2 linked regions of the Flexistipes sp. genome follow. The protein of the gene in region 1 interacts with the protein of each later gene in a pairwise test. Links are inferred from orthologs where the notes say so. Each region holds a gene or a part of one and is shown in the gene's direction. Other genes may lie near its edges.

The links.
Region 2: the proteins of leuS (region 1) and ligA interact in binary tests that used the Escherichia coli proteins (3 or more experiments, as listed by UniProt). The link is inferred for Flexistipes sp. from one-to-one orthologs.

Annotation. Positions count from the first base shown.
Region 1 is NZ_JAXKVW010000008.1:94,315-102,984, reverse strand. The notes cover bases 3,022-6,103. They hold leuS (leucine--tRNA ligase), read left to right. Parts: upstream 3,022-3,324; coding sequence 3,325-5,883; downstream 5,884-6,103. Other genes in these bases: UMU13_RS07135 (hypothetical protein), read left to right, coding at 5,883-6,103. In the rest of the region: UMU13_RS07150 (hypothetical protein), read left to right, coding at 525-887; UMU13_RS07145 (DUF294 nucleotidyltransferase-like domain-containing protein), read left to right, coding at 902-2,821; more of UMU13_RS07135, read left to right, coding at 6,104-6,368; holA (DNA polymerase III subunit delta), read left to right, coding at 6,352-7,269; DNA/RNA nuclease SfsA, read right to left, coding at 7,223-7,903; UMU13_RS07120 (lytic transglycosylase domain-containing protein), read left to right, coding at 8,050-8,670.
Region 2 is NZ_JAXKVW010000003.1:72,693-78,485, forward strand. The notes cover bases 1-3,000. They hold ligA (NAD-dependent DNA ligase LigA), read left to right. Parts: upstream 1-510; coding sequence 511-2,490; downstream 2,491-3,000. Other genes in these bases: UMU13_RS03360 (peptidase U32 family protein), read left to right, coding at 1-514; UMU13_RS03370 (pyruvate, water dikinase regulatory protein), read left to right, coding at 2,490-3,000. Also shown: more of UMU13_RS03370, read left to right, coding at 3,001-3,302; transcription termination factor Rho, read left to right, coding at 3,627-4,868; UMU13_RS03380 (TVP38/TMEM64 family protein), read left to right, coding at 5,063-5,707; UMU13_RS03385 (hypothetical protein), read left to right, coding at 5,728-5,793. UniProt on the Escherichia coli protein: DNA ligase that catalyzes the formation of phosphodiester linkages between 5'-phosphoryl and 3'-hydroxyl groups in double-stranded DNA using NAD as a coenzyme and as the energy source for the reaction.

The DNA of each region.
Region 1 (8,670 bases):
GAATCCTCCGGACTTTGCTGCCGGTACTGTTGCTATAGCATTCGGTCTTGCGGCCAGTTCGCTCTTTCCAGCTATTATGATGGGGATATTCAGCAAAACGATGAACAAAGAAGGCGCAATAGCCGGTATGATTGCCGGTATTGGTGTTACAATGATTTACGTTTTCGCCCATTACGGTATATTCTTTATACCCGGCACTGAATTCCTGGGACTCTTCGGCGGTAACGCAAGATTCTTCCTTGGAATCGAGCCTAACGCTTTCGGTACCATAGGTGCTATTGTTAACTTCCTGGTAGCTTTCGGAGTTAAAAATATGACTCAGAAAGTACCTGATGACATTGCGGAAATGGTTGAAAACATCCGTTATCCAAAAGGTGCAGGAGAAGTAACATCTTCACACCATTAAACATTTAAGTACATGATACTAAAACTTAGGGCTCCCTTATTTAAGGGAGCCTTTTTTTATCATTTAACTTTTGTTTTTTTTGCGTTATTATATTTTTAAAATACAATAGAGGTGTTATGTGTTAGTTCTTAATCCTTTTATAGTAATATCATGGATTCTTTTTATGGCTCTTTTTCCCGTCGCATTTTACTGGTTGAGAAATGCCTATAAAATTTTTATCAAGAAAGATTATTCAAAAGTCGCATTAAAAAAAGAACAACCGCCCAAAAATCCTGCAAAGTGGGCTCCTTTTGTGGGTCTTTTAAACCTGGCTGCAGGGATTGCAATCATTTGGGCAATTATAGGTGCACTGCCCTTCTGGTTTATATACCCTTATGAAAAATGGACCGGGATTGCAGCGGTTACAATATGGTTTAAGCTGTTCGGTGAGTACATTATAAAGAACCATGCTCACCCCTTTAAAGTTGCAAAAAACAAATAGTCTAAGGTATACTTATGGCCCTGGTTAACCACTTAAAAACCGTTGAACCATTCATAAACATCCCCGAAGGTATAGCTGACTTTTTAAGAGAAAAAAGCATAGTAAAGGAGTATCCTAAAAATAAAATTATCTTCTCACAATATGATAAGCCCACGGGATATCTGTATTTTATTAACAAAGGTCAGGTGGAAATATTCTCCGAGACAAGCGAAGGGGTGGAAATCACCGTTGATAACAGAAGTGACGGAGAATACTTCGGATGGACACCTATTTTCACCAACGAAGGATATTCAGCCGGAGCAAGGACATCTAAGGACACACAATGTCTTCTCATACCTAAAGATATAATACTGGAAATATCCAGAAAATATCCCATAGTCAGTAACTTTTTCAACAAAGCCGTTCTCTCCCGGATAAGAAAATTATATCAGGAAGTGGTAAAAAGCCACGATATTGACCACCAGGCACAGATAGACGCCTACCCTTTTCAGAAAAAAATCGGGGATATTATGACCCCTAAGCCACTGACTGCTTCTTCTGAAGCCAAAGCAAGTGAAATTGCAAACATAATGACTGAGAAAGGTATAAGCTCAATTCTCATCTGCGATTCAACAGGCAAATTACTGGGTATAGTCACTGAGAGGGATTTGGTCACAAAAATTCTTTCAAGAAATGACGAATTCTGTCAAAAAGATATGAAGGCAAGCGAATTTATGACCCCCGATCCTTATGTAATGTCTTCTGAGGATTACATGTATGAAGCAGCTGCCTTTATGCTCAGGCACAAAATAAGGCATCTTCCTATAGTTGATAATGAAGAGCTGACAGGGATACTGTCAATAAGGGATTTGATGAAATTCAGAAGCCAGAAATCTGTGCTTCTCATAGGAAAAGCAAAAGAAGCAGTGAAAATCGAGAATCTTAAGCCGATACGTGATGAAATTGTCTCCGTGGCAAAAGTTCTTCTTATGGAAAACCGCTCCCATGTGGAAACAATGGAAATTATCTCTTACATACATCACAACATAATCCGGAGATGCTTCGAACTCGTTTACGAAGACATGGTTAACCAGGGCTATAAGCCTCCTGACATAAAATACTGCTTTATAATAATGGGAAGCGGCGGCAGGAAGGAGATGCTTCTCGGTCCTGATCAGGATAACGGAATAATATTCGAAGACTTCCCGGATGAGAAACGTGAAGAAGTGGACAACTTTTTTATTCCTTTTTCGGAAAAGCTTGTTAATGCTCTGGATTACCTTGGTTATCCTTTGTGCAAAGGCAATGTCATGCTCAGCAATCCCAAATGGAGAGGCCGGCTCAATGACTGGAAGGATAAGGTTGCAAAATGGATAGAAACGCCCGAGCCTCAGCGTGTAAGATATTCATCAATCTTTTTTGATTTTTTCCCTCTTTACGGTTCACCGGATTTACTGAACGACCTTAAAACATTTATTCTGAAACAGGTTTACGATAATAAGCTTTTCCTTTATAAAATGATGGAACTTGATTTCAAGCACAAGGTTCCGTTCGGCTTTCTGGGGCGGTTTGTCACATCAAGCGAGGAAGAACACAAGGGTGAACTTTCCGTTAAAGAAAACGGCAGTATATTCATTGTCGACTGTATAAGAATGTATATGCTTGAAAACAGTACCTATGCCAACACCACTCTTGAAAGACTGGACAAACTTTATGAAAAGGGGGTATTCACCAAAGCCACTGTCGATCATATTAAGGCGGCTTTTGAGTACTTTACTTACATCAGGTTGAAAAATGAAATTAAACTCATTGAGCAGGGTGAAAAACCCGATCATTACCTTGACCCTTACAAACTGCCCAAAAATGAGCAGGAACTTTTGAAAGAAGCTTTCAAAGTGGCGGACAAGCTTCAGGATTCCACCCGCAGACATTTCGGCAAAATAGTAGGGCTGTAGCTATAACGTCCACCTGAATGGGTGAGAGATAGGTATATAGGTAGACAGAGAAGTGGTGTATTAGTGTATTGGTGTATTGGTTAATTTGTATATTTGTTGATTGGCATTCAACATTGAACTTTACTATCAGCAAGTTTCCTTAATTATTTAAAGCTTTCACACTGTAACTTTCTGAGAGACCTCTCCGATTCGGTCGAGGTGACAGTCTTTGTATATCATCTGCCTTGGAAAGATAAATAGAATGTTACACATATTTACCAGCCTAAAGGACTGGTGTTAACCGTAGGTATTCTTTCGACCGAGAACTTAAAGGTTAAATGCCCGGGAAGCGATTTCCATGATTTTTCTGTTTTGACGAAACTAAGTGCGAAACTCGAATTAATAATCATATTTATACCTAAATATTATTGGACTTTCTATACTTAATTAGCTACAAAAGGGGGTGACACCTCAAATTTTATGTGTTAATTAAGGGTTTTTACAATAGATTCAGGAGGCGGTTAATGCACTACAATCATTCCGAAGTTGAATCCACCTGGCAAAAGCTTTGGGAAGAGCACAAAAGCTATAAAACATCGAAAGACGAAAGCAAGGAAAAGTTTTACTGCCTGGAAATGTTTCCTTATCCTTCGGGAAAAATCCATATGGGGCATGTGCGAAACTACGCCATTGGCGATGTTGTGGCCAGATACAAAACCATGCAAGGATTCAATGTAATCCACCCTATGGGATGGGATGCATTCGGACTTCCTGCTGAAAATGCAGCCATTAAAAATAAAATTCATCCTGCAAAATGGACATATTCCAATATTAAATTCATGAAAGAACAGCTGAAAAAGCTCGGGCTTTCATATGACTGGGACAGAGAAATAGCAACATGCGACCCTGAATACTACAAATGGGAGCAGCTGGTATTTATTAAAATGTTTGAAAAGGGGCTGGTTTACAACAAAACATCTAATGTAAACTGGTGTGAAGACTGCAACACCGTTCTTGCAAATGAACAGGTTGAAGACGGAAAGTGCTGGAGATGCGGCAACGAAGTTGAAATAAAAGAACTGGACGGTTGGTTTTTCAAGATTTCTGAATATGCAGATGAGCTCCTCGATTACACATACAAAATGGACGGTTGGCCGGAAAAAGTTCTCACTATGCAGAGAAACTGGATAGGCAAATCCCACGGTGCAATTATCAGGTTCCCTCTGCAAGAACTTGATGAGCCAATTGAAGTATTCACAACAAGACCGGACACCCTTTACGGAGCTAATTTTATGCTGATAGCTCCGGAACACCCCCTCACAAGACAACTAATAGCCGGAACGGAAAAAGAGGAAGAAGGGATAAAATTCATCAATTCTATTCTGAAGGAAGAAAAAATCAGCCGTATGGCTGAAGACAAGGAAAAGAAAGGTTTTTTTACCGGTAAATATGTAACCAACCCGATGACGAACAAGCAGATTCCGATATATATTGCAAACTATGTACTTATGGACTACGGAACCGGCGCCATTATGGCAGTACCTGCACATGATCAGAGGGATTTTGATTTCGCCAAAGAATACAACCTTCCGATTACCGTAGTAATCCAGCCGGAAGGTAAAGAACTAAACGTAGAAACCATGGAAGAAGCTTATGCAGGAGACGGTCACCTTGTTAATTCCGGGAAATTTAACGGCTTGGATGTGGAAACGGCTAAAGAAAAAATCACCGAATATCTTAATGAAAATAATCTCGGTGAAAAAACAGTTAACTACAGATTGAAAGACTGGGGGATCTCCAGACAGAGATATTGGGGAGCACCAATCCCGGTGGTACACTGTGAAAAATGCGGAGTTGTTCCTGTAAAAAATGAGGATTTGCCGGTGGAACTTCCTCTTGATGTTGAATTCACCGGAATAGGCAATCCTTTGGAGTCGGCGGAAGAATTTGTGAATACAGAATGTCCCAGGTGCTCAGCACCGGCAAAGCGCGAAACCGACACAATGGACACCTTTGTGGAATCTTCATGGTATTTTCTCAGATACTGCTCTCCTCAGTGTGAAACCGCTCCTTTTAATAAGGATGAAGCAAATTACTGGATGCCCGTGGATCAATATATCGGCGGTGTGGAACATGCAATAATGCATCTGCTTTATGCACGATTTTATACAAAAATATTGAGAGATCTTGGTTTTCTTAATGTTGACGAGCCCTTCCAGAATCTGCTTACACAAGGGATGGTATGCAAGGAAACGTACAAATGCCCTATACACGGATGGCTTTTTCCCGAAGAGGTTGAAAATGACAAATGTGTTATATGTGATTCGGATGTGGAAATCGGACGTGTGGAAAAGATGAGCAAGTCCAAAAAGAATGTAGTGGATCCGGATAATTTGATAAAAGAATACGGAGCTGACACAGCAAGGCTTTTCAGCCTTTTTGCTGCGCCGCCGGACAGAGACCTCGAATGGAACCAACAGGGCGTGGAAGGTTGTTACAGATTCATCAACAGAATTTACCGACTTGTTACAAAAAACTCAGACTTAAAAATTGAAAACACAAATCCTGAGAAAAAAGAGTCTGAACTGTCAAAAGAACTGGAATACAATTTGCATTCAACAATAAAAAAAGTAACAAACGACATTGAAAAGTTCCACTTAAACACAGCTGTGGCTGCTTGTATGGAGCTGACGAATTTTCTTTACCAAACAGAAAAAAACCTAAAAACTGATAAGGAAAAAATACTCTTTATGCAGTCACTGGAAACACTTCTGAAAATGCTGACACCCTTTGTGCCACATGTATGTGAGGAGTTATGGAAAAAACTCGGCAACAATACATTTATATCAAATCAGGACTGGCCGTCATTCGATGAAAGTAAAACAGTAAAAGATACCACAACCATTGTTGTTCAGATTAACGGCAAAGTCAGAGCTAACCTTGAACTGCCTGTGGGAGCCCAAAAAGAAGAGGCGCTGAATTCCGCCAAAGCTGACTCCAAAGTACAAAAGCATCTCGAAGGCAAAAATCTTATTAAAGAAATATATGTCCCGGACAAGCTGATAAGTCTGGTGGTTAAATAATGAAAAAATTAACTCTGCTGATCACCATTCTGCTGATTTTCGGCTGTGGTTACAAAATAGCAGGATTAACCAATAACAACGGATTAAATTACAAATATCATATTGCATCTATAGTCAACAATGCTGATGAAGCGAATTACAGAAGTATGCTGGACAGACAGGCCGCCATTTTCTTTACCCGCTACAGCGCCCTTGCCAAAAAGAAAGAAGCTGATTACAGACTTCATTTCAGATTAGACAGTGTAACAACCTCGGCATCAATAAACTCACGTACAAATCAAGCCGTCAGATCTGATCTGTCAGCCAGGCTTCACATTCTCGTTCTGGATAAAAACTCAAATAACGTTTTTGATAAAACTTTCTCCAGAACAAATTCTTTTACAATAAGTAATAACATTTCAGAAAACCGACGCAACAGAAATGAGGCTTTCCGTGACACAATCAGCGATATACTCCTGGATTTCAAGAATGAGTTTGAAAAGTAAACAGTACGTAATCGTAGGCAACAAAATTTTTCAGGAAAAAAAGCTGTCAGAAGTCACTGATTCTTTAGAAGAGCCTGAGGAAAGCGTTTTTTATGCCGATGAATTGAACCCGGAAGAATTTTTTACCGTAATTTTTACTATGCCTCTTTTCTCTTCAGAAAAGCTTGTTGTTATAAAAAATGCAGAAAAGTATAAAGACATCTGCTGGCTTATGGAAAAATCCCGAAAATCCGAATCGATAATCGTTTTTCTTTTTGAATCTATAAATAAAAAGGAATTAAGAGAAGCAGAAGAAAATTTCACACTTATACAGGAGACAAAAAAGAACAAAACAGGTATAATCAACGAAATTTCAGCGATGTTTAATGAAAAAGGGTTTCGTTTAAGCAAACAGATAGCCGAAGAAATATATATTTTATGCAACAACGACTTATCAATTGTGAAAAATGAACTGGAAAAAGTGGAAATTTACTTTAATTATACAAAACCTGAAAATGAAACGGACATCCTGAATATCATAAGCTCTTCCAGAAACGAGTCCATCTTCCAGTTTATCGACCAATTCTGCAACAAAAACTACAAAGGTGCCATGTCCAGCTTATACAGGCTCATAGATGCCGGGGAAAATCTGGATATATTGTACAGTATGCTGTTTAAAAGAATCCAAAAAATATATCTATACAAAATCAATCCCTCGCTCATAAACGAGCATACTTTTGTAATCAATAAAATCAAATCAAACAAGAAACTGTGGTCTAATAATGAACTTGCGGAAGTGATAGCCTTATTCAATGAAATAGACTTTAAGTCCAAAACGGGTTATAAAGACGATGCCAGGGGGCTTATTAATCTTCTTAATCTAATCGCTCCAAATAGCAAACGTTTCTCCCGATATCCATGACATTCCTGTAAAGCAGTACATTGACACCAGCTTTTTTTGTCTCTTCAAATATTTCACAGTATCGTGAATCAATCTCATCTGCACAACGAAATTTTTTTCTGTCCGACTGGATTATGTACAGAACATAAGCCTTATAACCCATTTCCACTGATTCTTTTAATGTCCGAAGGTGACGCTGGCCTCTGGTAGTCACAGCATCAGGAAACATAGCGTAACTCTCATCAAAAAGAGAGACACTTTTCACCTCAACAAGATTCCTTTGACCTTTTATATCAATACAGAAATCAAGCTTGCTGTTTAATATTGTATATTCTCTTATAACTTTCCGGAAACCGTTTAATTCGGTTATCTCTCCATCTCTGAGTGCATTCTCCACAATTTTATTTACTTTAATAGTATTTGTATAAACCCAGCAATTATCAACCCTGAAACTTTCCAGCGTATATTTCAACTTCCTTTTGGGGTTATCACTTTTTGAAAACGCAACCTCCCTGCCCTCTTTTAAAAGATTTCTCATGGAACCGGTATTGGGATTATGAGCTGTCAGAACGGTTCCTTTAAAATCGATATCAACAAAAAATCTTTTATACCTTTTCAGAAAATAGCCGTAATAAAGCTTCGGTAAGTTAAACATTGGAATTCCTTTATAAAATTAAACCAGGTAGAAAGAATACCTGTTTAGTCTTGAAAAATAAATAATTTTAATTATTTTTCAAAATAACTGAATATTCCTGTCTTAGGGAATATATCAAAATTACATATAATGCGGAGGCGTTTATATTGAATTTTTTCAAAGGAAGTGAAATTAAATTCCTGTTAATCATTATACTCATATTCACTTTTATCTCCGGTGTTTCAGCACACTTTTATGTATCCACTCAGGTGAAACATTTCAACAACATCTTTCCACAACTAAAAAATTCACAAAACAAACTGAGCTCAAAAATCAATAAATCAAGACAGAAAATCTCATTTTACAGCAGGGTAATTGACATTCAGCAGCTTTTGGATGAATTCGGGATGAACGTCAGCAATTATTCCACATACGATTTGGCATACACTATCGCCAAAGAATCCAAACAGCATCATATAGACCCTTATCTAATACTTGCTATGATCAAAACAGAAAGCTCTTTCAGAATCAAGGTTGTTTCTTATAAAGGTGCTGTGGGTCTGATGCAGCTGCTTCCGGATACAGCTTACTATATTTCGGACAAGAGAAGCGATCTAAACCTCAACAAACGGCATGAACTGTTTGATCCAGTTGCGAATATCAGGGTTGGAATAAATTACTTTGCCTATCTGAAGGATAAATTTAACGGCAATGAGAAATATGCAATTATGGCTTATAATTTCGGCCCTACAAATTTAAAAAAATACCTTGCCCGGAACTACTCTCTT
Region 2 (5,793 bases), on another replicon or contig:
TCTTTTGGAATACATTGACGAAATTGTCAATCTTGGAGTTGCGAGTCTGAAGATAGAAGGGAGAATGAAAAGTGCAATGTATACGGGCGTAGTCACCGGTGTTTACAGACAGGCTTTGGACACTGCGTTAAGAGGTGAACAATTAGCGCCGGAAGAATGGATGCCTCTTTTGGAAAGTGTCAGTAACAGAGGGTATACAACCGGTTTTTTTTGCAGCAAAGCTGATGAGCAATCGATGAATTACAGTACGTCTTCCTATTACAGGAATTGTGATTTTATCGGCGTTGTTACGGAGTTCGACGGAGAAACCATAAAATTTATTTGTAAAACCAAGCTTGAAATAAATGAGAATATACATTTTCTTGATACTGATATGCGGGAGACACCGTATCAGGTTCAAAAGATTTATGATGATAAAATGAATGAGTGTGAAAGCACAAAACCAAATTTTGAATATTATCTTCCCGTAAATGAAAGTATTTCTGAAGGGGCTTTGGTGAGAAGATATAAATGAGCACAATAAAAACATATGAAGAATATATACAGCTTGTTGAGGAAATTATTAAACATGATAAAAGGTACTACGTATTTAATAATCCTGTAATATCAGACTATGAGTACGACCAGCTTTACAAAAAACTTGAAAAGACGGAAAAAGAACATCCTGACTGGACGGTCGACTATTCACCCACCCAAAGAGTCGGACATAAAGTTGAATCGGGACTGGCCGTTAAATCACATGAAGTCCGAATGCTCTCTCTGGATAATACGTACAGTAAATCCGAGCTTGAAAATTTTATTACAAGAATGCAGAAGGACTCTTCCCGCAGCTTTACCTTTCTGCTTGAGCCTAAGATTGACGGTGCAGCCGTTTCTTTGACATATGAGAAGGGTGTGCTGACAGAAGCTGTCACCCGGGGGGATGGTTATCAGGGTGAGGATGTACTGCACAACATAAAAACTGTGAAAACACTCCCTCTTTATATTGAGCATAAGGATAAAATTGTTGTGAGGGGTGAAGTCTTTTTATCAAAAGATAATTTTGATAAAATAAACAAAAGAAGGGAGAAGGATGGAATGCCGCTGTTTGCAAATCCACGCAATGCAGCAGCTGGAACCATGAAACTTCTTAATCCTGAAATTGCCAGCGAAAGATCACTTGACATATATATTTATGCTTTGGATGTGGGAAGGGTTAATGCTGAGCATTATAAAGATTTACAATTTCTTAAATCCATAGGAATAAAAGTAAATCCAATGATTGAGCATGTATCCTCACAGGATGAAATTTTTGAATATATTAACCTTATTGAGAAGAAAAGACAAAAGCTGGACTATGAAATTGATGGTGTGGTTATAAAGGTGAATGAGTACAATGTCCGTGAAGAACTGGGCAGCACGAATAAATCCCCCCGGTGGGCTGTGGCGTATAAATACCCTGCCGAGCATGCCCGAACAAAGCTTTTAAGGGTTTCCTTTCAGGTGGGACGGACTGGTATAGTTACTCCGGTTGGAATCTTTGAGCCTGTTAAGGTTGCAGGCTCTACAGTAAGCAGGGCAACACTCCACAATGAGGATGAAATAAAAAGGCTTGGTATAAAGATAGGAGACAATGTTTTTATAGAGAAAAGCGGAGATGTTATTCCGAAGGTAACGAGTGTTATAAAAGATGAAAGAAAAGGGGATGAAAAAGATATAAAATTTCCCGATACCTGCCCGGTATGCGGAAGTGCTGTTTTAAAAGACGAGGATGATGTATATTACAAGTGTGCAAACCCGGATTGTCCTGCCCGTTTGAAAGCTTCCATAGTACATTTTGCCGGGAGAAACGCTATGGATATAAAAGGCTTGGGGGAAAAAATTGTGGACCGCTTTGTTGATTTGGGGTTGTTGGACTCAATTGCAGATATTTATGATTTAAAGAGTGAGGATTTCCAGGGGTTGGAAGGCTTTGGTGCGAAATCTGCCGAAAATTTGATTAAAGCCATAGCCAAAAGTAAATCCAAACCTTTTTCAAAAGTGCTTTTCGGAATCGGCCTGCCTAATGTGGGTGTCAGGACAGCTGAGATACTATCTGAAAAATTCGGGGATATGGACACAATGATGAAAGCTGAGAGGAAAGATTTTGAAGAAATCGAAGATATTGGCCCTGTAATTGCCGACGGGTTGTTCAGAGCACTGCGGAATGAAAAGATTACATATCTTATAGAAAAACTTAGAAAAGCCGGCCTTAATTTCACTTACAGAAGAGTAAGGGAAAGTGATGTTTTAAAAGGGAAGACGTTCCTGATAACCGGTAGTTTGAGCAGACCGAGAAAACAGTTTGAAGAGTTAATTAAAAAAAACGGAGGAAAGGTTCTTTCCGGTGTCAGCAGTAATCTTGATTATCTAATTTGCGGTGAGTCTCCCGGTTCTAAGCTTGATAAAGCCAAGGAATTGGATATCAATATTATAGGTGAAAAAGAATTCATGAGCATGCTGGGTAAATAATGGCTGAAAAAACAGTGTATATATTATCAGACGGAACCGGTCAAAGTGCCATAAATATTGTAAAAGCGTGCCTGATTCAGTTTGAGGATCCGGAGATTAAGCTTTCGGTGTATTCAAAGGTTGATAATGAGGACAAGATTGTGAATATTCTGGAAAAAGCTGGACGCAACAAGGCCTTTGTAGCTTTTACCATTGCCAAGAAATCGTTGAGAAGGCTGGTTCACGAGGTATGCCATAAAAGGGAAATAATTCACCATGATATTTTGGGACCGCCGGTGGAAAAACTGAGTGCTTTTTTGGACAGTGAACCGATTGAAAATCCTAATCTGCTGAGAAAGGTGGACAGTAAATATTTTAAACGGATAGAGGCCATAGAGTTTTCAATCAATCATGATGACGGTAAAAATCTTAAAAATCTTGAAGAAGCGGATATAATAATTTTAGGTCTTTCAAGAACATCAAAGACGCCGACTTCATTTTTTCTTGCTCAGCAGGGTTACAAGGTTGTGAATATACCAGTTATCCCTGAAGTGGGGATTCCGGAAGAAGTGTATAAGGCTGATCAGAATAAAATTGTCTGTCTCATGATGGAGCCTGATATACTGCAGAAAATTCGTATTGAGCGTTTGAAACATTACAGAACTATGAGCAAATATACAAATATTAACAATATCCTGGAAGAAGTGGAGTTTATGTATGCATTGAAAGATAAGCACAGACAATGGCATATAGTTGATACGACAAATAAGTCTGTAGAAGAGACGGCAAGGGAAGTACTTATGAAAATTTACGGCAGAGAAATACAACTGTGACTTGTTTTTTTGCGGCTGAATTCTTTACAAAAAGCTTGACAACGGTTTAACTTGCAGTTATTTATACATCTATATTCAGCTTGTGAGCCGCTGAAACAGCCGTTTCGATGCTTAAATAAAACTCAAAAATCAATAAAAGTTAATTTAAGGTGTATCTAACTTGTTTTGTTTTTCTGCTGATTTGTAAACCTGGATGATAAAATAAATAATCTTATGAAATTGTTTCAGGAAAATTTTGTTTTTGTGTACCAACAGTGTTTACCGCCACTGAGATGGCAAGGTAAACATCTAAAATAATAGATAAAAAATTGCAGAGGTGTTTGTGTGAATTTATCCGAACTTAAGAAAAAGTCTATAGAAGAGCTTGTTAATATTGCTGAAGAACAAGAGATTGTAGATGCTCCTAACCTTTTGAAACAGGAACTTATATTTGAGATTCTAAAGTCCATAAGTGAAAAGAACGGCCAGATATACGGCCGCGGTGTCCTTGAGATTTTACCGGACGGTTTCGGCTTTTTACGCTCCACGGATTACAACTATCTCCCCGGGCCGGATGACCTTTATGTCTCTCCTGCACAAATCAGGCGTTTTGGACTTCGCAACGGGGATACTATAGCCGGAGAAATCAGGCCGCCAAAAGATAATGAAAAATATTTTGCGCTGCTTAAAATTACAACGGTTAACGATGGAAAACCGAGACGACAGAGAAACCTTTTTGAAAATCTCACCCCTCTTTTCCCGGAAGAGAGACTCAATCTTGAAGCTTATCCGACTTCCTATGATACGAGAATTATGAATATGCTTTCACCTGTGGGAAAAGGACAGAGAGGCCTACTGGTGGCTCCGCCCAAAACCGGGAAAACAATGCTTTTAAAATCTATTGCCAACAGTATTACGGCGAATCATCCTGAAGTTTATATGATTATTCTGCTTATTGATGAAAGACCTGAAGAGGTAACAGATATGCAGCGTTCGGTTGATGCCGAGGTTATCAGTTCCACATTTGACGAGCCCGGCTACAGACATGTTCAGGTTTCTGAGATGGTTATGAATAAAGCCAAAAGACTGGTTGAGCAGGGCAGAGACGTTTGTATCCTTCTGGACAGTATTACAAGACTTGCCAGAGCTTATAACTCTATTGAGCCGCCCAGTGGTAAAGTTTTGTCGGGTGGTGTGGATGCCAATGCACTGCATAAACCCAAAAGGTTTTTTGGTGCTGCCAGGAATATCGAAGAAGGCGGCAGCCTGACGGTCATTGCTACAGCTCTTGTGGATACAGGCTCCCGTATGGATGAAGTTATCTTTGAAGAATTTAAAGGTACGGGTAATATGGAAGTTCATCTGGATAGAAGGCTAGTTGAAAAACGTATTTTCCCAGCACTCGATATTAACAGATCCGGTACAAGGCGTGAAGAGCTCCTTCTCGGAAAAGATGAGATAAACAAGGTCTGGATACTCCGGAGGTTCTTAAGCAATATGAATGCTGTGGATGCAATGGAATTTCTGCTTGATAAGATTAAAGGCACCAAGACAAACAAAGAATTTCTCGATTCCATGAATAAATAATATTACAAGTTTCGCACTTAGTTCCGTCATTACGCCCGCTCACTTAACGCCTTAAGTGGGCGGGCGGAAATTTTGGTATATTTTTCAGTGGGATTTTTTATTTTAAACGGAAAAATTTAGTCACATTTGTTTACTCTTGCCTCTTATTCTAATAAAATAATCTGAAACAATATCTTTTTGGCAGTGAGGATTCTGTGCCCAATAAGTTTAAGTTTTACCGCTATTTTGCCCTGCTACTTATCTGTTTTATATTAGTAATAGTCATTCTGTCAAAAAGCGGCTTAATAGAACTAAATATTTTTAAACATGATTTATATAAACACCTTCTGGTCATTGTTTCTGTTTTTGCTCTGCCTCTTCTTGGATTTCCTTTTTCAGCACTTCTTGTGGCTATTGGGATTGAATTTGATTATATTATCGGACTCGTGATTTTGGTAGCTGTAATTCCCCTTCACCTTGCATTTTCTTTTTGGATTGTTAACAGGTTTTTCCGGGAAAAAATAAAACATTCACCATTGGCAAGCAGATTCAGAATCTTTGATATATCCTCTGAGAAGCACCTTGAATACACTTTTATATTTATGATTCTTCCGGTGGTGCCTTATGCAGTGAAAAACTATCTGCTTCCCGCTTCAGGTATTCCATTCAGATATTATTTTATTATAGGCTGGATAATTCAATCAGTTTTAGGGGCACCGTTTGTTATTTTAGGTGAGGCTGCCTCAAGCCTTGATTACCGGATGCTTTTTGCACTTTTTATATTGTTTCCCATTTTTTATTTTGTTATGAGGAAGCTGAAAGAAAGATATTATAAGCTTATAACAAAGAAAGAAAATTAAATGCTGAAAGGTGGTGTTGCATGATAATGAGGTGGCTTCCGTGGAGATTTATAATAAAAAGAGCAGCCAAATCCCACGGTTTTATG